Linked DNA regions of Prochlorococcus marinus XMU1412. Each later gene encodes a partner of the first gene's protein in a complex. Links are inferred from orthologs where the notes say so. Each region holds a gene or a part of one and is shown in the gene's direction. Other genes may lie near its edges.

Evidence for each region.
Region 2: the proteins of prmC (region 1) and prfA are in contact, whole or in part, in a crystal structure (PDB 2B3T), measured with the Escherichia coli proteins. The link is inferred for Prochlorococcus marinus XMU1412 from one-to-one orthologs.

What each region holds. Positions count from the first base shown.
Region 1 is NZ_JAAORJ010000001.1:297,090-309,128, forward strand. What follows is about bases 4,317-7,231. They hold prmC (peptide chain release factor N(5)-glutamine methyltransferase), read left to right. Parts: upstream 4,317-5,296; coding sequence 5,297-6,166; downstream 6,167-7,231. Other genes in these bases: psbB (photosystem II chlorophyll-binding protein CP47), read right to left, coding at 4,317-4,445; HA152_RS01660 (2Fe-2S iron-sulfur cluster-binding protein), read left to right, coding at 4,668-5,030; psbM (photosystem II reaction center protein PsbM), read left to right, coding at 5,133-5,285; HA152_RS01675 (L-threonylcarbamoyladenylate synthase), read left to right, coding at 6,190-6,771; minE (cell division topological specificity factor MinE), read right to left, coding at 7,087-7,231. In the rest of the region: metK (methionine adenosyltransferase), read right to left, coding at 1-888; HA152_RS01640 (30S ribosomal protein S1), read right to left, coding at 1,024-2,112; transcriptional regulator NrdR, read right to left, coding at 2,222-2,701; HA152_RS01650 (photosystem II reaction center protein T), read right to left, coding at 2,800-2,898; more of psbB, read right to left, coding at 2,922-4,316; more of minE, read right to left, coding at 7,232-7,422; septum site-determining protein MinD, read right to left, coding at 7,424-8,239; HA152_RS01695 (septum site-determining protein MinC), read right to left, coding at 8,351-9,013; HA152_RS01700 (HD domain-containing protein), read right to left, coding at 9,024-10,280; carboxyl-terminal processing protease CtpZ, read right to left, coding at 10,309-11,604; petB (cytochrome b6), read left to right, coding at 11,676-12,039. UniProt on the Escherichia coli protein: Methylates the class 1 translation termination release factors RF1/PrfA and RF2/PrfB on the glutamine residue of the universally conserved GGQ motif, i.e. on 'Gln-235' in RF1 and on 'Gln-252' in RF2.
Region 2 is NZ_JAAORJ010000004.1:445,987-457,874, reverse strand. The notes cover bases 49-2,812. They hold prfA (peptide chain release factor 1), read left to right. Parts: upstream 49-765; coding sequence 766-1,860; downstream 1,861-2,812. Other genes in these bases: alr (alanine racemase), read left to right, coding at 2,449-2,812; HA152_RS08955 (HNH endonuclease), read right to left, coding at 1,874-2,431; rpmE (50S ribosomal protein L31), read left to right, coding at 486-737; rpsI (30S ribosomal protein S9), read left to right, coding at 62-472; rplM (50S ribosomal protein L13), read left to right, coding at 49-52. Outside these bases: more of rplM, read left to right, coding at 1-48; more of alr, read left to right, coding at 2,813-3,648; HA152_RS08940 (TIGR01548 family HAD-type hydrolase), read right to left, coding at 3,835-4,623; cobJ (precorrin-3B C(17)-methyltransferase), read right to left, coding at 4,721-6,523; photosystem I core protein PsaA, read left to right, coding at 6,858-9,161; photosystem I core protein PsaB, read left to right, coding at 9,189-11,417; HA152_RS08920 (glycosyltransferase family 2 protein), read left to right, coding at 11,521-11,888. UniProt on the Escherichia coli protein: Peptide chain release factor 1 directs the termination of translation in response to the peptide chain termination codons UAG and UAA.

The sequences.
Region 1 (12,039 bases):
TGCATAAGCAGCTGATCTATCTACTTTTGTGGGATCTTTACCAGAAAATGCCCCTCCTCCGTGTCTTGCATATCCACCATAAGTATCTACAATAATTTTTCTGCCAGTTAGCCCCGCATCCCCTTGAGGCCCCCCTACGACAAATTTTCCCGTGGGGTTTACTAGAAATCTTGTATTGCTAATGTTTGGTTTGATTTCTAAATCTTCAGTAGCAGGAATTACAACATGCGTCCATAAATCTTTTTTTATTCTTTGACGAATTTCTTCTTCATTTGTTATTCCATCAATCTCAGGATTATGTTGAGTGGAAATTAAAATCGTGTTAATTGAGACTGGTAAACCTTTTTCGTAATCAATGCTTACTTGAGTTTTACCATCTGGTAGTAGATAATTAAGGACTTCTTCATGCCTCACTTTGGCAAGTTGGATGGCTAATCTATGTGCCAAGCTAATCGGTAAGGGCATTAATTCAGGCGTCTCATCGCATGCATAGCCGAACATTATGCCTTGATCACCAGCTCCAGTATTATCTTCCAAATCATCGTTAACATCATCTGCTTCGTTTACTCCTTGAGAAATATCCGGCGATTGCTCGTCAAGTGCTACTAAAACAGCACAACTATTTGCGTCAAACCCACCTGCTCTATAGCCTTCATATCCAATTTCTTTAATTACATTTCTAACAAGTTTTATATAATCGACTTTTGCTTTTGAAGTTATTTCTCCAGTAAGTAAACAAAGACCCGTATTAACAACAGTTTCGCATGCAACTCTGCTTTCTGGATCTTCAGTCAATAAAGCATCTAAAACAGCGTCACTAATTTGATCACATATTTTGTCAGGATGACCTTCAGTAACGGATTCTGAAGTGAAAATGAAATCACTCATTTATAAATAATTTTGGGATTAGGGAATATCCTAAATTAGATTATCGTTCCAAATCAATTATTGTAAATTAAAAAGACCTGTATTAAGAATAATGAGGCTTAATTTCCGATATTCGTGCACAAAATATAATTGAAGTTATACTGCTTCAGATGAAGCTGTAACGATCTCTTCGTTATCGTCAGTTTGTTCAAATAACATTTGTTTATATTTCGCAGCCATTTCTTCAGCTTTACTAAAAACTTTTTGAGGGTCAGTTAGCATATCTCCTGGTTCAGGTTCAAGTGCTTTAGTAGATAATGAAATTCGCCCTCTTTCTGAATCAAGGTCAATTATCATAACTTTCATTTGGTCATTCACATTTAAAACGTTATGAGGAGTCTCAATATGTTCATGACTAATCTCAGAAATATGCAATAGACCACTAACTCCACCAATATCAATAAAGGCTCCATAAGGTTTAATACCTTTTACAGAACCAACAACAACTTCGCCTACCTCAAGTCGGTTCATTTTTTTCTCAACTAAAGCTCTTCTATGGCTTAGTACTAATCTATTTCTTTCTTCATCAACTTCAAGAAATTTTAAAGGCAAATATTCACCTTCTAAGTCATCTTTAATTTTTCGAGCACTTATATGAGAGCCTGGAATAAAACCTCTCAATCCTTCTACCCTAACAAGAGCTCCTCCTCTATTTGTTGCGAAAACTTCAGAATATATCGTTGCATCTTCTTTTTGGAGTTGTCTAACCCTTTCCCATGCTCTTTGATATTCAATTCTTCTAATGGAGAGGGCTAATTGGCCATCTTCATTTTCTTCGCTCATTATGAAAAATTCTCTGCTTTCTGAAGGTTGTAAAACATCATTAAGTCCTTCAACTCTATTTATTGAAACCTCCTGAACAGGCATAAAAGCAGCTGTTTTTGCCCCTATATCGATCATGGCCCCTTTGGGCTCTAAGGCAAAAACGGTACCTTTAACTAGATCGCCCGGCTTGAAATTATAGTCATACTTACCCAATAGTGATGCAAATTCTTCTTGTGTGAATCCTGCGTTGTCAAAATCCGTATTTTTTCTGCTAGAGGAAGAATCTGCTGAAGGGATATCGCTCTCCAATGATAAATCTTCCTCGTTTTGAGATGCTGAATCATTATCTAACTCAGAAGAGTTTTTAATTTCTTGATCCTCAGAAAGTTCTTTAACGGTTTGGGAAGAATTTTCGTTCATTTGTTGTATCGCAGACTACCTAAGGTAGTTAGAAAGGGATGCTACTAGCCTGCAAACCAATAGCAAAAAACATTTGTGATATGTATTCTACACTTTAAGATGCTGAATTTTATGAAATTGAAGCTAATTGATTTTTTGAATTTCCCTTTAGAGATTCAAGAGTTGAAATAAAATCTTTTACTCCATTAAATTTTCTGTAAACTGAGGCGTATCTTATATAGGCGACTTCGTTTTCTTTCCTAAGATTTTTAAGTATTAATTCTCCGATTTGTGAAGATTTAATATCTTTATTAGAGTCTTGAACAATTTTTGATTCAATTCCATCAACGAAATTGATAATTGCTTCACTACTGAAGTTAGTCTTTTCGCATGCTCTTGATATGCCAGTAAATAATTTTTGTTTATCAAATAATTCTCTGCCACCGTCTTTCTTTATAACTGAAACTGGCATTGTTTCAACTCTTTCATAAGTTGTAAATCTAAAGCTGCAATTTAAACATTCTCTTCTTCTTCGAACACTTTTACCACTATCAGCAGATCTTGATTCCAAAACTCTGCTATCTGTGTTTTGACAGGTTGGACACTGCATGTAGTGAAATAAGGTGAACTGTAACTCTAATAGTAGAGTAAAATCCTAATTATGAAAAGTAAAAAAAAACCTCTTGTTAAAGAGGTTTTTTAATAACATCATTTTTTATCGAATTTAGGTGGATCTCTAAAGGCGACAGCAAAGAATAAAGTGACGACTGCAAGAGTTAAAATAAGAACGTATGCAAAAGCTTCCATAAGATTAAGTAATAAAGTTTAGTTTAAACCCTTCCTGGGATTCTTCTTGTGGTTTCGTCACCAAGTTTCTTGAATAAACCAAATTCAACTTGGTCTCCAATCTCAGCGTCGATACCAGCAAAGGAATTTCTGTAAAGAGTCCTTGAAGCATGCCACCAGTGTCCAAACAAGAATAGCAATCCGAAACATAGATGTGCATATGTAAACCATGCTCTTGGGGAGCTTCGGAATACACCGTCAGATTTATAAGTTTCTCTGTCGAACTTGAATGCTTCACCAAGCTGTGCTTTTCTGGCTAGTCTTTTAACTACTGCAGGATCAGTAAATGTTTGTCCATTTAAATCTCCTCCATAGATAGTTGCAGTTATGCCAGTTTGTTCAAATGAATACTTTGCTTCAGCTCTTCTAAATGGAATATCTGCTCTAACATTACCTTCTTTATCTTCAAGTATAACTGGGAAGTTTTCAAAGAAATTAGGTATTCTTCTAACTTCTAATTCGTTACCTTCCTTGTCTTGGAAAGAAATGTGACCTTGCCAACCAGTTGGTAAACCATCACCATTTACAAGAGCTCCAACTCTGAATAATCCTCCCTTTGCAGGACTGTTTCCAACATAATCATAGAAGGCTAACTTTTCTGGGATTGATGCATATGCCTCTTCTTTAGTGGCACCATCATCAATAGCAGCTTGGACCCTTCTGTTAATTTCAGTTTTGAAATATCCAGAGTCCCATTGATATCTGGTAGGACCAAATAACTCGACTGGAGTTGTCGCTGAACCGTACCACATTGTTCCAGAAACAACGAAAGATACAAATAGTACAGCAGCTAGAGCACTAGCAAGAACTCCTTCAAGACTTCCAAGTTTTAATGCTCTATACAGCCTTTCTCCAGGTCTATTGGTTATGTGAAAAATTCCTCCAATAATACCCATTAGTCCTGCCGCAATATGATTTGCAACTATTCCTCCTGGATTAAAAGGATTAAATCCTTCTACTCCCCATGAAGGGGCCACAGGCTCTACATGACCAGTCAAACCATAAGGGTCAGAAACCCAAATCCCGACGTTTGCGCAATGAAAAGCTCCAAAACCAAAGCATGTTAGTCCAGCTAGAAGAAGGTGAATTCCGAATATTCTTGGTAAATCAAGAGCAGGCTCACCAGTTCTTGAATCTTCCCATAAATCTAAGTCCCAATACGTCCAGTGCCAAATAGAGGCCAGCATCAGTAGTCCACTAAACACTATGTGTGCCGCTGCAACCCCTTCAAAACTCCAGAATCCAGGATCAACTCCTGTAGCACCCGTAATATCCCATCCGTTCCAACTACTTGTGATGCCTAGTCTTGCCATAAAAGGCATAACGTACATTCCTTGTCTCCACATTGGATTAAGAACAGCATCAGAAGGATCAAAAATGGCTAATTCATAAAGAGCCATAGAACCGGCCCAGCCGGCTAATAATGCAGTATGCATAAGATGCACAGCAAGTAGTCGACCTGGGTCATTAATAACTACTGTGTGAACTCGATACCAAGGCAATCCCATCGGTTAATTTCTTGTAACTATGCTGAATAAACAGCTAAACATCACGATAGTAAGGGTTTTTTAGTCTTTGAGGGATTTTTGTAAATAAATTTATTTTCTTGCAAAAATTGGGCAAATCAATAAGCAGAACTGGAGTTACAAGGAATTTTAAGCTAAAAATTGTTAATATTTTGGTCACAATTCTCAAAGTAAAACGCCAAAATAAGAAAAATAACTAAAAAAATGGCAACTATCAGATTTATCCGTGAGGATTTAGAGGTTCAATGTAATCCTGGTGAGAATTTAAGAGAATTAGTAATGAAAGAGAACTTACAACTTTATGGATTAAAAGGAATTTTAGGAAATTGTGGCGGAGCAGGGCAATGCAGTACTTGTTTTATTTCGGTTGAAGGAGGAAGCAAAAATTCTTTAAGCCCTCTTACTTCTGTAGAAGAAGAAAAACTTAAAAATAGACCTGAGAATTGGCGACTTGCATGCCAAACATTAGTTAAATCCTCTACAGTCATTTTAACAAAACCACAATCTCCACCTTCAAATTTTGAAGAACTTAAAAAAAATAGCGAAAATAAAAAATTACCTCGCTAATTGTTTAAGACTGTTAATTAGTTGATAAAAATTTGTTTATTTTTCCACTTTATTTCAAGTTATATGTCTATAGTCTTAATACCTAATAGAACTGTCAACTAAATGGAAACAACTAATTTCGGATTCGTAGCTAGCCTTTTATTTGTAGGGGTGCCAACAATATTCCTTATAGGTTTATTTATTTCTACTCAAGATGGCGAAAAATCAAGCTTCTACTCAGAATCTGGTAAAGGTAAGCTTGGCCCAAAAGGCTAAAGCTTTTATAAATGCTAAGCATTTCTGTAAAAGAAATTTTATTTTGGAAAAAAACACAACTTTCTAAGGGGGGAGATCATGAATCTCTTGCTCTTTTACTTGATTCTGTAGGCGGTATATCAACTAGTGATCTAAATTCGCTTAGTATAAATCCTGAAGGTAGCCTATATTTAAAACATGACTTAGACCATTTAGAGTCTATTTGGGAAGATCATTTATTAAATTCTTCGCCTATCCAATACCTTTGTGGGATTACTTTTTGGAGGGATCTAAAATTAAAAGTCACAAATAAAGTTCTTATACCTAGGTCAGAGACCGAACTAATAGTTGATATTGTCTTCAAGATATTTGGAAAAACTTCGCAGAAATTATGTTTCGCTGAATTAGGAACTGGATCGGGAGCTATTAGTATTGCTTTGGCATTAGCGTATCCATTGTGGGATGGAATAGCTACTGATATAGATCAAGATGTATTAGGAATAGCTACTGAAAATTACATTAATTCTTCTAAACAATCAAATTTAAGATTTTATTGCGGACACTGGTGGAGTCCTCTGGAAAGCTTTAAGGGGAAATTAGATCTGGCAATTTCTAACCCCCCATATATACCTAAAGATACTTATGAAAAATTACCCAAAGAGGTTAAAAATTTTGAACCAAAAATTGCTTTATTAGGAGGTGAAGATGGTTTAAAGCACATTAGAGAAATAATTCAAAAAGCACCATTATTCTTAAAGGAGAATGGTTGGCTAATTATAGAGAATCATTTTGATCAAAGTGAAAAAGTAAAACAACTACTAATTAAAAATAAATTTACATCCATAGAAATCGTGAATGATCTTTCAGGCATTGGTAGGTTTGCCATTGGGAGATATAAATAAATTATTAAAGGTTCATAATCTCAATGAATTTAGTAGACTGCAAAACTGCCTTGAGGACTCTTAAAAGTGGTTTGCCTATAATTTTCCCAACAGACACTTTACCTGCAATTGGATGCTTACCAAAATTCTCAAATATTATTTATGAGTTTAAAAAAAGAGATAGAAACAAACCCTTAATTCTTATGGGATCAGAACATAAACATTTAATTGATTATGTTCACGAATCAGCTAAAGAAGATTACGAAAATTTAGCCTCAAAATATTGGCCTGGAGCTCTGACAATTGTTATTCCTGCTTCATCAAAGCAGGCAGCAAACCTCACTAGTAATGATCTGACTATTGGGTTGAGAATTCCAAATTCAAATATCGCACAATCTCTTATGAGAGAGACAGGCCCATTGTTAACTTCCAGTGCAAATATTTCAGGTTTTAAAGGATCAATTACAGCTGAAGGTATTGCTCTAGACTTCCCTTCTGTAAAAATTTTGGGCCCTATCCCCTGGGGAAAAAGTAGCGGAAAAGCAAGTACTATTATATTTTGGAAGAAAAGTGGAAATTGGAAACTGATTAGAGAAGGAGAAGTATTAGTTAGGGAATTGTATTAATGTTTTTATTATTATTTTTTGTTTTTTTAATTCAATTTTTTACGTATTGGATATTTGAACCCCTTGCATCTTTTTTAGAGTTTGTTCTGGAGATAAGATTTTTTCCTATTGTTGCTCTGATAGGTTTAGTCTTTTTATTTTCAGGAAAGAATATTCAACAGAATTAAATAAATCAAAATGCCGGCTAACAGATTTGAACTGATGACCTTCGCTTTACAAAAGCGCTGCTCTACCGCTGAGCTAAGCCGGCAATCTCTTCATCTTACAATTAGGGAGGGTCAATTATCAGTATTTTTTTAGCTTTTTTTAAATTTATTACTTTTTGATATCTTTGTTAGATTTATCAGCTTTATCAGTTTTTTTGAATTTTATTTCTCCTGACATAGTTCTTTTAATTGGCAAATTGGCAACTAGTGCTGTCATTCTATCCTCAGTCTCTAAACTTACTGCCACCTCCTCAAAATCAATTTCAACATATTTAGCAACAACATCAAGGATCTCTTTCCTCATTTTATCTAAAAGATCAGTTGTTAAGGAACTCATATCAACTCTGTCATGAGCAAGTACAAGTTGTAATCTTTCTCTAGCTGTATTTGCACTAGACGTTTCTCTGCCTAGTAATTTATTTATAAGATCTCTGAGAGTCATCATTTTAAAAAACCTTTGTTTGCATTAATCTCATGAATTTATCTTTAAGACTTTTGCCTTCTTTTTTAAGATCGATAATTGGTACATCTTTATTTGTAAGTCTTTGAGAAACATTCAAATAACATTTTTTTGCAGGAGATCTACCATCTGAAAGGGTCAGTGGCTCTCCTCTATTTGTACTTATTATTACCTGTTCATCTTCTAAAACAATCCCTAATAAAGGCAAAGAAAGGATCCCTTGAACATCTTCGATGGATAACATTTCTTGACTAGCCATCATGTTAGGGCGAACTCTATTGATTACAAGTTGGATAGGCTCAATATCTGAAGTATTAAGAATCCCTATTACTCTATCCGCATCCCGCACTGCCGATAATTCTGGGTTAGTAACAACAATAGCTTCTTTACAGGCTGCAAGAGCATTTTTAAAGCCATCTTCTACGCCAGCAGGACAATCTACTAAGACAAAATCAAATTTTTCACTAAGTAACTCACTAATTTTTTTCATATCTTCGGGCTTCATCCAATCCAACATCCTTGGATCTCCAGCAGGTAGAAGAGCAAGATTGGGTTCCTTTTTATGTCTAACCAATGCTTGGTCAAGACGACAATTCTTGTCTAGAACATCTTGAGCGGTATAAATGATGCGATTTTCTAATCCTAGAAGAAGATCTAAATTTCTTAAACCAAAATCAGCATCTAATACAGCAGTTGTTGCTCCGCTATTAGCAAGTGCTATACCTAGGTTTGCGGTTAAAGTTGTTTTACCAACTCCTCCTTTACCTGAACAAATTAATATTGTGCGAGTATTCTTCCCCACGATTTTTAAGATTTTACAAATAATAAAGCCACTTGCAGAAAGTTAAATATTTTAAAGATTAAGTAATTCTTAAATTTATTTAGTGTGAATTAATTTATTGCAAATTATTGATTAATTTTTATTTTCGATTAAGTGTGGTTTGATAATTATCGTTTGTTTATCTATTACCGCAATTTCTGGATAATAATTTTTGGGTTTATCCTTTGGTCCTATAGCTACCACATCTGCAATTCTTAACTGTAAAGGGTTTAGATAAAGTGATGCAATAGAGGCATTTTTATTCCCGCTTTTACCTGCGAATGCGATCCCTAGTAATTTGCCCCAAACGTAAATATTTTTTTTAGCGGAAACTATTGCTCCTGGATTAACGTCTCCAATAATGCATAGGTTTCCATTTGAAGATATTCTTTCACCCGATCGTAATGTTCCTTTGTGAAGGATATCGTATTTCTTCTTTGAATTGAATAATGATAACTTATTTTTAATCTCTTGCTCTCTAATAAAAACTGAATCTATTTTTAAAAACTTTCCGCTTAGTATTGTATCTCTATTGTTTGAGTAAATGCATAAGGAACAAATGTTAATTTTGTCAAAATGGTTTTTTACTTTTGCTAATTGATGAGCACTTATTGACTCATTGACTACGAAAATTTTTGCTTCTAAAGGTTCCTTGATGGAAGAAAATTTTTTGAATGTTTCATGGATATTATCTAAATCTAATAAAGAAAAAATTTCTAAATATTTACTTTTAGTATTTTTTAAAACGATTTCCATTGAATTAAATCTAGGGATTGTTTTTCATCAATGAAATTTCATTATTAATTTCATTTTTGATCATACCTGGATAAATAATAAAAGAGCTTTCCTGGGATCTCATTAAAGTTTTTATTAATGCAGAACTATTTTCTAATGCGTTTTGATAAGTGCCGTCCCATATTTTCATTGCATTGTTAGATTCAAAACCTTTAAAAGACTTTTCCTTAATACCGCAAAATATTTCTGGATCATAACCATTCATTTCACATAATTTTGTGGCAAATGCAAGGATTTTTAATCTATTCATCTTAGTTAAAAAACTTATGTCTGATGCCTTTAATAAATCTCTATCAATAAACATTTTGCATAGTGTAGAAAGTGGTTCAAAAGATTCATCTTTCCATCTCATCAAATGATAAAAAAAGGTTACATCATCATTTCTTATGAAATCATCAAAATCAATCTTGGAAGGTGAAAAAATCCATTTATATAAAGAATCATCTAACCAAATTTTCTTTTCATAATAATGTTTTATTGTGTATAGTATTTTTTCCAAAATCCATGTCGATATTTCGTTTATCTTGTGATTGTATATTGTTCTATACATCAAGTTTCTTAGTACGAGGAAATGCTCGATAGCGATCACTCCTTTTGGTTTGATTCCGATATTACCATCGGGTGAAAAGGTGAGAGCTGAAATAATTCTTTCTAAATCTACTAACCCATAATTAGTACCTGTGTTGTAACTATCGCGTAAAAGATAATCGAGACGATCGCAATCTACCTCACTACTTATCAATGTTTTTAAAGGTTTTGAAAATAGTTGTTTTGATTGAAATAATTCACCAATTTTTTTCGGTAATTCGTTGTCATATTTTTTGAGGATTGAATTTATTGGAGAATAATTTGTAACTAAGTTTTCAGACCATTGTTCGTGATTATGCTTGAATATTGTTTCACTGGTATGGCTTAAAGGCCCATGACCTAAATCATGTAGTAGAGCTGCTCCATAAAGAATAAATTTATTTTCACAAAATGAAGATTTAATTTCAATTAATCTCTTATAAATTTTTCTAGCTATACAAAAAACACCAATTGAGTGAGTAAATCTACTCGATTCTGCGCCATGAAAAAGTAATGATGCAGCGCCTAGTTGTTTTATTCTTCTTAGTCTTTGAAAAGCGACTGTATCAATTAATTCCATAATCATTAATTCTTCTGGCTTTCCAGCATCAAATACTATTTCTTTATGAATTGGGTCATGAAAAATTCTTTTAATACTCATAATTTTTAGGATTTTTTATTTTCAATCCTTAACCATTTAAAGATTCAATTTCTTCATTGTTTAATTCAATATTTTGAACTGAAACTTCTTCTTTTTCCAATAGCGACCCCAGAAATAATTCTGCATTCCTCACCCATTTATCATCAGTACTTCCATAATCACTTGTATCCGGGAGATCAAGTAATTTGTTAGGAGTCATACCTTGGCCTTGAATATTATTACCATTGGGGGTTAAGTAACTAGCTACTGTTATGGCAATACCACTATCTTCTCCCAAACTTTTTAGGGATTGAATTAAACCTTTCCCATAAGTTTGCTCTCCCATAAGAATTGATCTCTCATTATCTTGTAAAGAACCGGCAAGTATTTCACTTGCACTTGCAGTACCTTTATTTACTAAAGTCACCATTGGTCCATCAAAAGATGTCTCCTTTTGAGAAATAATTGCATCTTTTATTCCATTTCTATCTTTTGTCTCGACTACAGGTTTCTCACTCAATAATGAGTCTGCAACTGCTATACCAGAGCTTACTAGTCCCCCTGAATTATTTCTAAGATCCAAGATCAAGCCTTCAACCTCTTTCTCTTTTAACTCTTGAAGTGCCTCTTCAACTTTTTTGGGTACGCTTTCGCTGAATTGAGTTATCCTTAAATATCCTATTGTGTGAGAATCGTCTCTCAATCTTTTTGTTCGAACTGGTCTGAGATCTACTGATCTTCTTTCTAGATCGACTTCCCTAACTTCTCCTGATTTCGAAGATACTTCAACTAAAACTTTTGTCCCTGATTCACCTCTTAACTTAGAGGCAGTACTTGCAAGCCCTAATTTTTCTGATGAAATTCCGTCCACTTTCTCTATCAAGTCCCCGCTTACTATTCCAGCTTCTTCAGCTGGAGAACCCCCAAGAGTAGAGATAACTTTAACTTTATTGTCATCATCTTCACCTAATTGAAGCCCAACTCCATTAATTTCACTCCCAAAATTACTTGATTTCAAAAGTTCATAATCTTTTGGGCGTAAAACTCTTGTGTAGGGATCTTCTAGAGGTCTTAACATGTCTTCAATTGCGGAATAAGCCTCTTCACTTGTTTCAATTTGTTTCTGTAATGTTTTTTGTCTAATTCTTTTCCATTGGATTTCATCAAACTTTTCAGGATCATAAAAACCTTCGTTTACTAAGGTCCAAGCGTCAAGTACTAATTGCCTGCTATCACTGAGAGCATCAACTCTTTCAGTCAACAAAAGATTGATAGAAAAAACTATGATCATTGATGCAGTGATCAAAGTTTTGAATGTTAAAAGTTTGTTAAAAGATGAATTCATTGGGTTAAGTGTTAACACCAAGTATAAGAATTTTAAGTAAGCTCTTTATATCAAAGCTAATTTTTTTTTGGATGGCGAATTCTTCATCTGTTTATGACTGGTTTCAAGAAAGGCTTGAAATCCAAGACATAACTGACGACGTAACTTCCAAGTACGTACCCCCTCACGTAAATATTTTTTATTGTTTAGGAGGCATAACTTTAGTATGCTTCCTAATTCAATTTGCAACAGGTTTTGCAATGACTTTTTACTATAAACCAACCGTTACACAAGCTTACAGTTCAGTCAGTTATTTAATGACCGATGTAAGTTTTGGTTGGTTAATAAGATCTGTGCATAGATGGAGTGCATCTATGATGGTTTTGATGTTAATCCTGCATGTCTTTAGGGTTTACCTTACTGGAGGTTTTAAAAGGCCAAGAGAACTAACTTGGG
Region 2 (11,888 bases), on another replicon or contig:
AGGTGCTGATCATCCTCATGCTGCTCAGAATCCTGTATTATTAAATAGTTAATTTATCAAAATGAATAGTCAAATAAAAAACAAAGCTGTTTATTGGGGAACTGGAAGAAGAAAAACTTCAGTAGCTAGAGTTCGCTTGATTCCTGGAAATGGACTAATAAAAATTAATGGTCGTTCTGGAGATGATTATTTAAACTATAACCCTCTGCACTTAAATTCAATAAAAGCACCTTTGCAAACTCTAGGCCTTGAGAATTCTTATGATATTCTTGTAAATGTATTTGGTGGTGGATTGACAGGTCAAGCAGATGCTATCAAGCAAGGAGCAGCAAGAGCACTTTGTGAATTATCTCCTGACAATAGGAAACCGCTAAAAACTGAAGGTCATCTTAGTAGAGATCCTAGAGCGAAGGAACGAAGAAAATATGGTCTTAAAAAAGCAAGAAAAGCTCCTCAATTCTCTAAACGTTAAAGGAATTTAAATCATGCCAAAATCAGAAATACACCCAAAATGGTATCCAGATGCGAAAGTTATTTGTAATGGAGAAGTTGTAATGACTACTGGCTCCACGCAGCCTGAATTACATGTTGATGTATGGAGTGGTAATCATCCTTTCTTCACTGGAACTCAAAAGATTCTTGATACAGAAGGAAGGGTTGATAGATTTATGAAGAAATATGGAATGGGTTCAGCTAATTCGGCCACATCAAAAGAAGAAAAAGATTCTAAAAAATAGAATTTTCAAAAATTAAGCATAATTTCAATTGGAATACTCAACATTAATTGCAAGGTTGAAAACTGCTTCAGAAAGTTTTGAAAATTTGGAAGTGCAGCTTGCAGATCCTGATATAGCTAATGATCCAAAAAAATTAGAATCAATAGCAAGAGAAAGGTCAAAATTGGAACCTCTAGTGGTTGATTTTAATAAGTTGCTTGATACTGATAAAGAAATCGAAGATTCAAAAAATCTACTTAGAGAGAATAGAAATGATAAAGAAATGGAATCTTTGATTAATGAGGAGTTAATTACTCTAGAGGAATGCAAGAATGAACTGATTCAAAAAACCACAATCGCCTTATTACCAAAAGATCCAAGAGATGAAAGAAGTGTAATGTTGGAAATCAGAGCCGGTGCAGGAGGTAACGAGGCTTGTATTTGGGCGGGTGATTTAGCAAGAATGTATGAAAGATATGGACAAAAAATTGGATGGTCTGTAAAACCTGTAAGTGCTTCCGAGTCCGATATGGGAGGATTCAAGGAGTTAGTTATATCAGTTAAGGGAGATTCTGTATATAGTCAACTTAAATTTGAGGCTGGTGTGCATAGAGTCCAAAGGGTTCCAGCTACTGAATCGCAAGGTAGAGTTCACACCTCTACTGCTACAGTGGCCGTCATGCCTGAGGCTGATCCTGTTGAAGTTAAGATTGATCCAACTGATCTAGAGGTTGGCACAGCAAGATCTGGAGGTGCAGGGGGACAAAATGTTAATAAGGTAGAGACAGCTATTGATCTTCTCCATAAGCCTACAGGAATAAGAGTTTTTTGTACTCAAGAGAGATCACAATTGCAAAATCGCGAACGAGCGATGGAAATTTTAAGAGCTAAATTATATGAAATTCAATTAAAAGAAGCTAATGCAAAAGAAAGATCTCAAAGGCTTTCCCAGGTTGGAACAGGTGACAGGAGTGAAAAAATTAGAACTTATAATTTTAAAGATAACAGGACAACTGATCATAGATTAGGTTCCAATTTTTCATTAGAACCAATTCTTGCTGGTCAATTGGATGAAGTGATTGATGCATGCATAGCACAAGAACAAAAAAGAATGATGGAAGATTTTAATAACGGAGCAAATTAAGATTTTATTTTTATTAGATTGCAATTCCTATTACGTATTTACTCCATTCTTTATGTCTGCCAGAGTCAATTTGTCTTGTGGCCTCAAAATTAAGATTACTAAGTGGACGATAAGGCTTGCGTTTTAAAGGCATATTTGCCTCGCTTGGGGTTCGGTTACCTTTTTGTACATTACATCTGAGGCATGCTGTAGTAACATTTTCCCAGTTATCTGATCCACCTCTACTTCTCGGTAAAACATGATCTATTGATAGGTCGCTACCCCTATAGTTACAGTACTGGCAAGTATTATTATCTCTTAGGAGAATATTTTTTCTTGTTAAAGAAACCTCTCTAAAAGGTACCTTTACGTAGTAACGAAGTCTTATAACTGTCGGCAATTTTCTGCCGCAATGTATTGAATATGTTTTATCTTCCTCTAAGCTTTCTGCTTTACCTTTGATCATCAAAATGACAGCTCTTCGCCAAGAAGTGATATTCAAAGGTTCATAAGATGCATTTAAAACTAGAGTCTGGCTCATGCCAAAATACAATTTACATGTCATGCTAACTGTATATTTCAATAAGCGCATGTAATTGTGCAAAGTTAATGCAAATTCGGCAATCTAATCAGGGATTTAATTTTGATAAATATCCAATTTTTGAACAAGATCTAGATCCAAAACAAAGGGCATGGATAGAAGTTAAAGGTAAAGCATTAGAGGCAAATGTAAGGCAATTAAGAACAAAACTAAATAATAATTGTCAATTTATGGCGGTTGTCAAAGCTGATGGATATGGACATGATGCAAAATTAGTATCAGAATATGCTATCAAGGGCGGAGCTTCAGAATTAGGTGTTGCTACTTTAAAAGAAGGGATTAAGCTACGTTCTTTTGGAATTAAAAAACCAATTCTTATTCTCGGAAATCTATATACAAAAAGAGATTTAATAATATCCTTTAAAAATGATCTTATGCCAACTATCAGTAGTATAAGAGAGTGTTTAATTTGTAATAATATCGGGAAGCACTTTGGATTGAAATTTTCTTTACATCTTAAGGTTGATACTGGAATGTCAAGATTAGGGTTTGAATCTAATAAATTTGTACAGCAATTCGAAAAAATAAAATCTTTTGAGAACATTTCAATAGAAGGAATATATAGTCATTTATCTTCTGCAGATGAAGATAACTCATTGGATTCTCAAAGTATTACACAATTACAAAGACTGAAGTTTAATCAATTATTGAAGCAAATAAATCTTGATCGAAATAATCAAATTAAGATTCATTTGGCTAATTCTGCTGGAATGCTTCTTAACAAAGATTTTCATTTTCACATGGTGCGTGTTGGACTTTCTATGTACGGATATAGTCCTCTAGCCAAAATAGATAAAAATTTATTACTTAAACCAGCTTTATCTTTGAAGGCCAAAGTAGCTTTTATAAGAACTATTGATAAAGGTGTGAGTGTAAGTTATGGAGGCAAATTTGTGAGCCACAGAAAAACTAAGTTAGCTGTATTAAGTATTGGTTATGCAGATGGTGTACCAAGAAATCTTTCAGGCAAGATTAACGTTATTCATAATAATAAATTTTATCCTCAAGTTGGTTCCATAACTATGGACCAAATGATGGTGGACATAACAGATTCCAATGAAATTAAAGTTGGTAGTACCATGTTATTACTTGGATCTAATGGAGATAAAACAATTTCTCCTCTTGAATGGGCAAGAAAATCTAATACTATCCCTTGGGAAATTCTTTGTTCTTTTAAAAATAGATTACCGAAAGTTCAAGTAGATTAGACATTTCGATTAAATAAAAAATTTTGAATGTTTGCATAAAAATTGATAATGTATAAGAACTGGAGAGGTGGCTGAGTGGTTGAAAGCGGCTCCCTGCTAAGGAGTTACAGGAGGTAACTTTTGTCGAGGGTTCGAATCCCTCCCTCTCCGTTATTTATTTAGAAATTTTTTTTATTAATATTTGTTTTAAAAAAGGTCAAGATTAATATCTTTAAGGTCATAAATAGAATTTAGAATAAAGTCAGCGCCTGCATTTCTAAGATTTGTTTCGTAAGAAGTACGTTCTTTTAATCGAGAATTTAAATGTAAATGAGGCGGCGCTATTCCTATACTTATGAATTTCTGAGATGGTATTTCCTTTCTAGCATTTATAACTGTATTTATATCTGCAATAGTATCTCCTACATATGCAATGGGAACATTTGATTCGCCAAGTTTATCTCCAATAAGCTTTTTTGATAAGTTAATAAAACCTTTAGGATCAGGTTTGTCAGGGGCATCTCCCATAGATATTAAAGGTGGTGATTTTAGTCCAAGTCTTTTTTCTAAAACAAATTTCGCAGAAGCAGACTCTGCACCACTAACAAAACCCCAGATTATTCCATTACCTTGAATTAAATCAAAAAACTTTTTATCAACTAATAATTCCTCATTTGTTATGTACCCAGACCAATATTTACTATCCTTATTTGGATCTCCACCAAAGTAAAACTCTTCAAAACATTTTACTATTTCCTTTCTTGGGGGAATTTTAAGGTTTAAGTTCTCTTTTTTTATATATCTTTTTATAAGTTCTAAACTTAAATCCCAGTCATTATTCCAGATCCCTTCATTTTTTGCATTATCAATATCTATATAACTTGGTTCCCATCCGGAAAATTTGTAAACTGTTTTTTTTAATGAAAGTCTGTAACTATTTTCTACGCTGCGGATTACTCCATCAATGTCAAATAAAATTAAACCAATATTTTTCAATTAAATTACTTACTTCATTATTATAAAAGATTAGTATTCTCTTAAAGAAAAAGCAAAGAAAAACACTTTATATTAAAAGATTATGGATTATCTAAACTTAATTTTGTAAATATCCTCTGGGAGTAAGAAATATTTCGTCAACTAAGGTTGTTTGAGAATTGCCAATAATAATGATTGACAACATATCAATCTCTTTAAAAGGAATGGTGTTTAAGGTGAAAAATTTTTTGGATTGATTTTCTCTCCCTACTTGTCTAGCTATTAAAACTGGAGTATCCCCAGGCCTAGATTGTAAACATATATCTATTACACTTTTTAGCTGCCAATTTCTTTCAATGGATTGAGGATTAAATAAAGCTATTACAAAGTCACCCATAAGAGCTCCTTCAATTCTTTTTTCTATTAAAGACCATGGAGTTAATTTATCGCTTAAGCTTACTGAACAAAAGTCATTCATTAGTGGTGCTCCACTAATCGCAGCCGCTAATTGAACACTACTTATACCTGGATGTACTTCAAAGTACGGTCTATATTCTTTTTTGATTTTTTGAAGTAATTCTAAAAGTAAACCTGCCATGCCATAAAATCCAGATTCACCTGAAGAAATTAAAGCCACTTTTATTCCTTCCTCAGCTAGTTTAATTGCTTTACTGCATCTCTCTTTTTCTTCAGTAAGTTTACTTTCAATTAAAATTTGGTCACTTCTTTTTAAGGGTTTAATTAAATCTAAATACATTTTGTATCCGATCCAAACAGTACATCTTGAAAGTGCTTTTCTTGCATTATTGGTTAGGAAGGAGATATCACCAGGACCACTTCCAATAATATGGATTTCGCCATGGGTTGGATTATATTGATTTTGAGATTCTGCTATGGCGATAGTTACTGCCCCAGATTGATTTTTAAAAATTCTTTTTTCTTTTAGTAATTTTGATGAATCTCCAGCTGCTAGTAAGCAAGAGGCTTCTGCTACGGAAGGCGTGCCAATTTCCTTTTGGACGATATTTGATGGATTTGGAACAATTATATTTGAAAGATCTTCTCTGGTAAAAAACTTAATAGGCAAGTTTTTGTCTTCAGCAAGTTCTAAAATTCCTTTTTCATCTTTTTTAATATCAATAGTTGCAAATCCTGCTATTGAGTGAAGTGATAGATTACTTGACTCAAAAAAAGTTTTTAAAGAATTAGCTATTAAATTTTTGCTGGTATTTCTCTCACAACCCAATCCAATCCATAATACGGGCGGATGCCAAGTAGTTTTTTGATTTTTGAAGATGCTTACATGAAATGTTGCAGCTGGTTTTTCATTTTCTTTTTCATAAATTTGATTGATATTCTTAGCTGATTCTGAAGTTTTCCACAATCTATTACCAGATAATTGTTTGCAAAATATTTCGTCGTTCTTAGATTGTTTAATTACTATTTTTGACCAATCCTTTATATTGCCTGATCTTTTCCAACCCCATTGATTTCCAAATGCATCAAGATTTAAGATGCTTTGATCATTTGAATTATTAGTTTCTATTATTTCGCCACCTAATAAATTAGCAATTTGATATGCAATATTTTGTGTATTTGACTGATGTAAGCCAATTAAGGGAACTATCTTGGAGCATTTGTTATCTATAACGATTACACCTGGATCTTGATCTTTAGAGGTTAAAAAAGAATTTATTATGCGTATTGATGCAGCAATTGACCCTATAAAAATTATTAAATCTATCTCCGGCCACTTTTTAATTAGGATTTCTCTAGGCTTTTGTACTTGAATAAGTTCATTTTCCTTTCCATCATCTTTTGAAGAACTTGCAATATATATATCGTTGACAAATTTGGTTTTTTTAAGCCTTTTTAAAATTTCTTTTGAATTATTTGATAGACCTATTGCAATTCCTTTCAAATTAGAAACTATCGATAGTTACTTTGAAATTATATCCTGTCGCTTGATTTAAAAAATTTTCTTTGAAATATAAAAAAAAATTTAAGAAATTTAAATAAAATCTGAGTAAAAATACTCATAATTTAGTCTTAGACTAGAATTTAACAAAATATTCATATAGTAACAATCATTAGAACATTTGTTACGTTAATGCATAACGAAAGAATCTTTGCCTTATTATTTTTGAAACGAATATCTAAAGTTCCGAGGGATTCGTTTTCTTGAACATTATTATTAAAAATAGGTTCAAGATCTGATCAATCGGCTTTAATGTCAATTATTTTCGAGGTGCTAGATGACCATCAGCCCACCAGAAAGTGGAGAAAAAAACAAAAAAGTTTTGGAGGATCCTGTCAAGGCCGATCCGAGACCTATTGATTTTGCCAAATTAGATAAGCCAGGTTTCTGGTCAAGTAAATTATCTAAAGGTCCAAAAACTACAACTTGGATCTGGAATTTGCATGCTGACGCACATGATTTTGATGTGCATACAGGCGATGCTGAAGAAGCAACAAGAAAAATCTTTTCAGCTCATTTTGGACATCTTGCAGTCATTTTTATATGGATGAGTGCTGCATTTTTCCATGGAGCAAGATTTTCTAATTATTCAGGTTGGTTAGCTGATCCAACTCATGTAAAACCCGGAGCTCAGCAAGTATGGGCAATTGTTGGTCAAGAAATGCTTAATGCTGATCTTGGGGCTAACTACAACGGTATTCAAATCAGTTCAGGAATATTCCACATGTGGAGAGCATGGGGAATTACTAATGAAAGTGAACTGATGGCATTAGCTATAGGTGCTGTAGTAATGGCTGCACTTATGCTTCATGCCGGAATTTTTCATTATCACAAAGCAGCTCCAAAAATGGAGTGGTTCCAAGATATTGAGTCTATGCTTAACCACCATATAGCTGGTTTAGTAGGACTAGGATCTCTAGCATGGGCTGGACATTGTATTCATATCGGAGCTCCTACTGCAGCACTCTTAGATGCAATTGATGCAGGCTCTCCTTTAGTAATCAATGGTAAAGAAATAGCAACTATTGCAGATATGCCTATGCCGCATCAACTCTGTGATCCACAAATTATCGGTCAGATATTTCCTGGATTAGCAAGTGGTACAGGTAATTTCTTTAGTTTAAACTGGTTAGCTTTCTCAGATTTCCTTACTTTCAAAGGTGGACTTAACCCTGTTACAGGAAGTTTATGGATGACTGATGTTTCACATCATCACTTAGCTTTTGGTGTAATAGCAATCATTGGTGGTCATATGTATAGGACCAATTACGGTATTGGTCATAGTATGAAAGAAATATTAGATTCACAGCAAGGAGACCCAATATTATTTCCTGCTCCTAAAGGTCATCAAGGTCTTTTTGAGTTCATGGCAGAAAGTAGACATGCCCAGCTTGCAGTAAATCTAGCAATGCTTGGATCAATAAGTATACTTGTATCTCATCATATGTATGCGATGCCTCCATATCCATATATAGCTACTGACTACATGACAGTTCTTGGATTATTTACTCATCACATGTGGATAGGTGGATTATTCATAGTAGGTGCAGGAGCCCATGCTGGAATTGCAATGGTTAGAGATTATGATCCAGCAAAACATATTGATAACGTATTAGACAGAATCCTTAAAGCAAGAGATGCTTTAATCAGCCACTTGAACTGGGTATGTATGTGGTTAGGATTCCATAGCTTTGGACTCTATATTCACAACGACACTATGAGGGCTTTGGGTAGACCTCAAGATATGTTTAGTGATTCTGCAATCCAACTTCAGCCAATTTTTGCTCAATGGGTACAGAGTATTCAAGCATCTGCTGTTGGTACTTCTCTTTTAGCAGGTACTGCAGAAGCTTTACCTCACAAAGCTTTAAGTGAAGTTTTTAATGGAAGTTTAGTAGAAGTGGGTGGAAAGGTTGCTATAGCTCCAATTCCATTAGGGACAGCTGATTTAATGATTCATCATATTCATGCTTTCCAAATTCACGTAACTGTTTTGATACTTCTCAAAGGAGTACTTTATGCAAGAAGTTCAAGGTTGATCCCTGATAAAGCTTCTTTAGGATTTAGATTCCCTTGTGATGGACCTGGAAGAGGTGGTACATGTCAAGTTTCTTCATGGGACCACGTTTTCTTAGCCCTTTTCTGGATGTATAACTGTTTATCAATAGTAATTTTCCACTTCTCTTGGAAAATGCAGAGTGATGTTTGGGGACTTACTGGTGGTAACTTCGCACAAAGCTCCATTACTATTAATGGTTGGTTAAGAGATTTCCTTTGGGCGCAAGCTTCTCAAGTATTAACAAGTTATGGTCAATCAATAAGCATGTACGGTTTGATGTTCTTAGGAGCTCACTTCATATGGGCATTTAGTTTAATGTTCCTCTTTAGTGGAAGGGGATATTGGCAAGAATTATTCGAATCAATTGTTTGGGCACATAACAAACTTAAAGTTGCTCCAACCATCCAACCAAGAGCTTTATCTATCACCCAGGGTAGAGCAGTAGGTGTAACACACTTCCTTGTCGGCGGTATTGCTACCACATGGGCCTTCTTCCATGCTCGCCTTTTCGGGCTGGGCTAATTACCTGAACTTCACCTCTTTAATTCAATGGCAACAAAATTTCCATCATTTAACCAGGGTCTAGCTCAGGACCCTACAACCCGACGAATATGGTACGGAATAGCTACCGCTCACGACTTTGAAAGTCATGATGGTATGACCGAAGAAAAGCTTTATCAGAAGCTTTTCTCTACACATTTTGGTCATCTCGCGATTATCGCCCTCTGGGTAGCTGGTAACTTATTTCATATTGCTTGGCAAGGCAACTTCGAGCAATTTGTACTTGATCCAACTCACGTTCGTCCTATTGCTCATGCTATTTGGGATCCTCATTTTGGATCTGGAATCACAGAAGCAATGACACAAGCAGGAGCTAGTGGTCCAGTAAACATAGCTTACTCAGGTCTCTACCATTGGTGGTATACAATTGGAATGAGAACTAATGAGCAACTCTTCCAAGCTTCAATATTCATGAGTATTTTGGCTTGTTGGACTCTGTTTGCAGGTTGGTTACACTTACAGCCAAAATTCAGACCCTCTCTAGCTTGGTTTAAAAATGCTGAGTCAAGATTAAATCATCATTTAGCTGTCTTATTTGGTTTTAGTAGTATCGCTTGGACAGGTCATTTGGTTCATGTTGCTATACCTGAATCAAGAGGACAGCATGTAGGTTGGGATAACTGGTTAACAGTGCTTCCACACCCTGCAGGTTTAGCTCCTTTCTTTACTCTAAATTGGGGAGCTTATGCTCAAAATCCTGATTCTTTAGATCAAGTATTTGGAACAGCTGAAGGAGCTGGAACAGCAATATTTACTTTCTTAGGTGGTCTTCATCCTCAAAGTGAGGCATTATGGCTTACCGATATTGCGCATCACCATATTGCGATTGGAACAGTTTTTGTAATTGCTGGTCACATGTATAGAAATACTTTTGGTATTGGACATAGCCTCAAAGAAATTACAGAAGCTCATAATACAAGACACCCTAATGATCCTCATAAAGGTAGTTTTGGGATTAACCACGATGGAATATATGAAACCGTAAATAACTCCTTACATTTCCAACTTGGATTAGCATTAGCATCACTTGGTGTAGCAACTTCTCTAGTGGCGCAACATATGGGTGCACTTCCTTCTTATGCTTTCATTGCAAGAGACTACACTACACAATCTGCTTTATATAGTCATCATCAGTACATAGCAATGTTCTTGATGGTTGGTGCTTTCGCACACGGTGCTATTTTCTTTGTTAGAGATTACGATCCAGAATTAAATAAAGATAATGTATTAGCAAGAGTGCTTGGAACGAAGGAAGCTTTGATAAGTCACCTTAGTTGGGTAACAATGTTGCTTGGATTCCATACTCTAGGAATTTACGTTCATAACGATGTTGTTGTGGCTTTTGGTAATCCTGAAAAGCAAATTCTAATCGAGCCAGTATTTGCTCAATTCGTTCAAGCTGCTCAAGGTAAGATGATGTACGGTTTTAACGCTTTATTATCTGATCCTACAAGTTCAGCAACTCTCGCAGCTAATTCATTACCAGGTAATCATTACTGGATGGATCTTATCAATAGACAAGATGCATTAAGTGCTTTCTTACCTATCGGGCCAGCAGATTTCTTAGTTCACCACGCTATCGCTTTAGGTCTTCATACAACTGCATTAATCCTTATCAAAGGTGCACTTGATGCTAGAGGAACAAAATTAATTCCTGATAAGAAAGATTTAGGTTATGCATTCCCTTGCGATGGACCTGGACGTGGAGGTACTTGTGATAGTTCATCTTGGGACGCTATGTACTTAGCTATGTTCTGGGCATTAAATTTACTAGCATGGGTAACTTTCTACTGGCATTGGAAACACCTAGCAATTTGGCAGGGTAACGTAGCACAATTTAACGAATCAGGAACTTATCTAATGGGTTGGTTCAGAGATTATCTCTGGTTAAACTCTGCTCAACTTATTAATGGATATAATCCATTTGGAGTAAATTCTCTATCTCCTTGGGCTTGGATGTTCCTATTCGGTCACTTAGTTTGGGCTACTGGTTTCATGTTCCTAATATCATGGCGTGGTTACTGGCAAGAGTTAATTGAAACATTAGTTTGGGCACATCAGCGTACTCCAATTGCTAACCTTGTTGGCTGGAGAGATAAGCCAGTTGCACTTTCAATTGTTCAAGCTAGATTAGTTGGATTAGCACATTTCACGATTGGAAACATACTTACATTTGGTGCATTTGTTATCGCATCCACTTCAGGTAAGTTTGGTTAAATTTTCCTTAAATAATTTAAATCACCACATTTGTGGTGATTTTTTTTGTTTAATTTTAATGTTCTAAATTAAGTTAAAATTGTGTAATTATTATTAAATATAAATGTCAGATATAAAACAATTAATTTCTATTATCGTCCCTGTTTTTAATGAAAGCGAGAGTATTGGTCTTTTATTAGATGAAGTTATAAATGTAATGTCTTCTCATAAATTCTATTTTGAATTGATTGTTGTAAATGATGGTTCTAAAGATAATACTCATCAAGTATTAAAGCAACTAACTCTCAACATTAAAGAATTGTCAGTAATTTCCCTCCGCAAAAATTATGGTCAAACTGCAGCAATGTCAGCTGGCTTTGATAATTCTAAGGGCGATATTGTTATTACTTTGGATGGAGATTTACAGAATGATCCAAATGATATTCCTCTATTAATTTCAGAAATCAATAATGGTTATGATTTGGTTTGTGG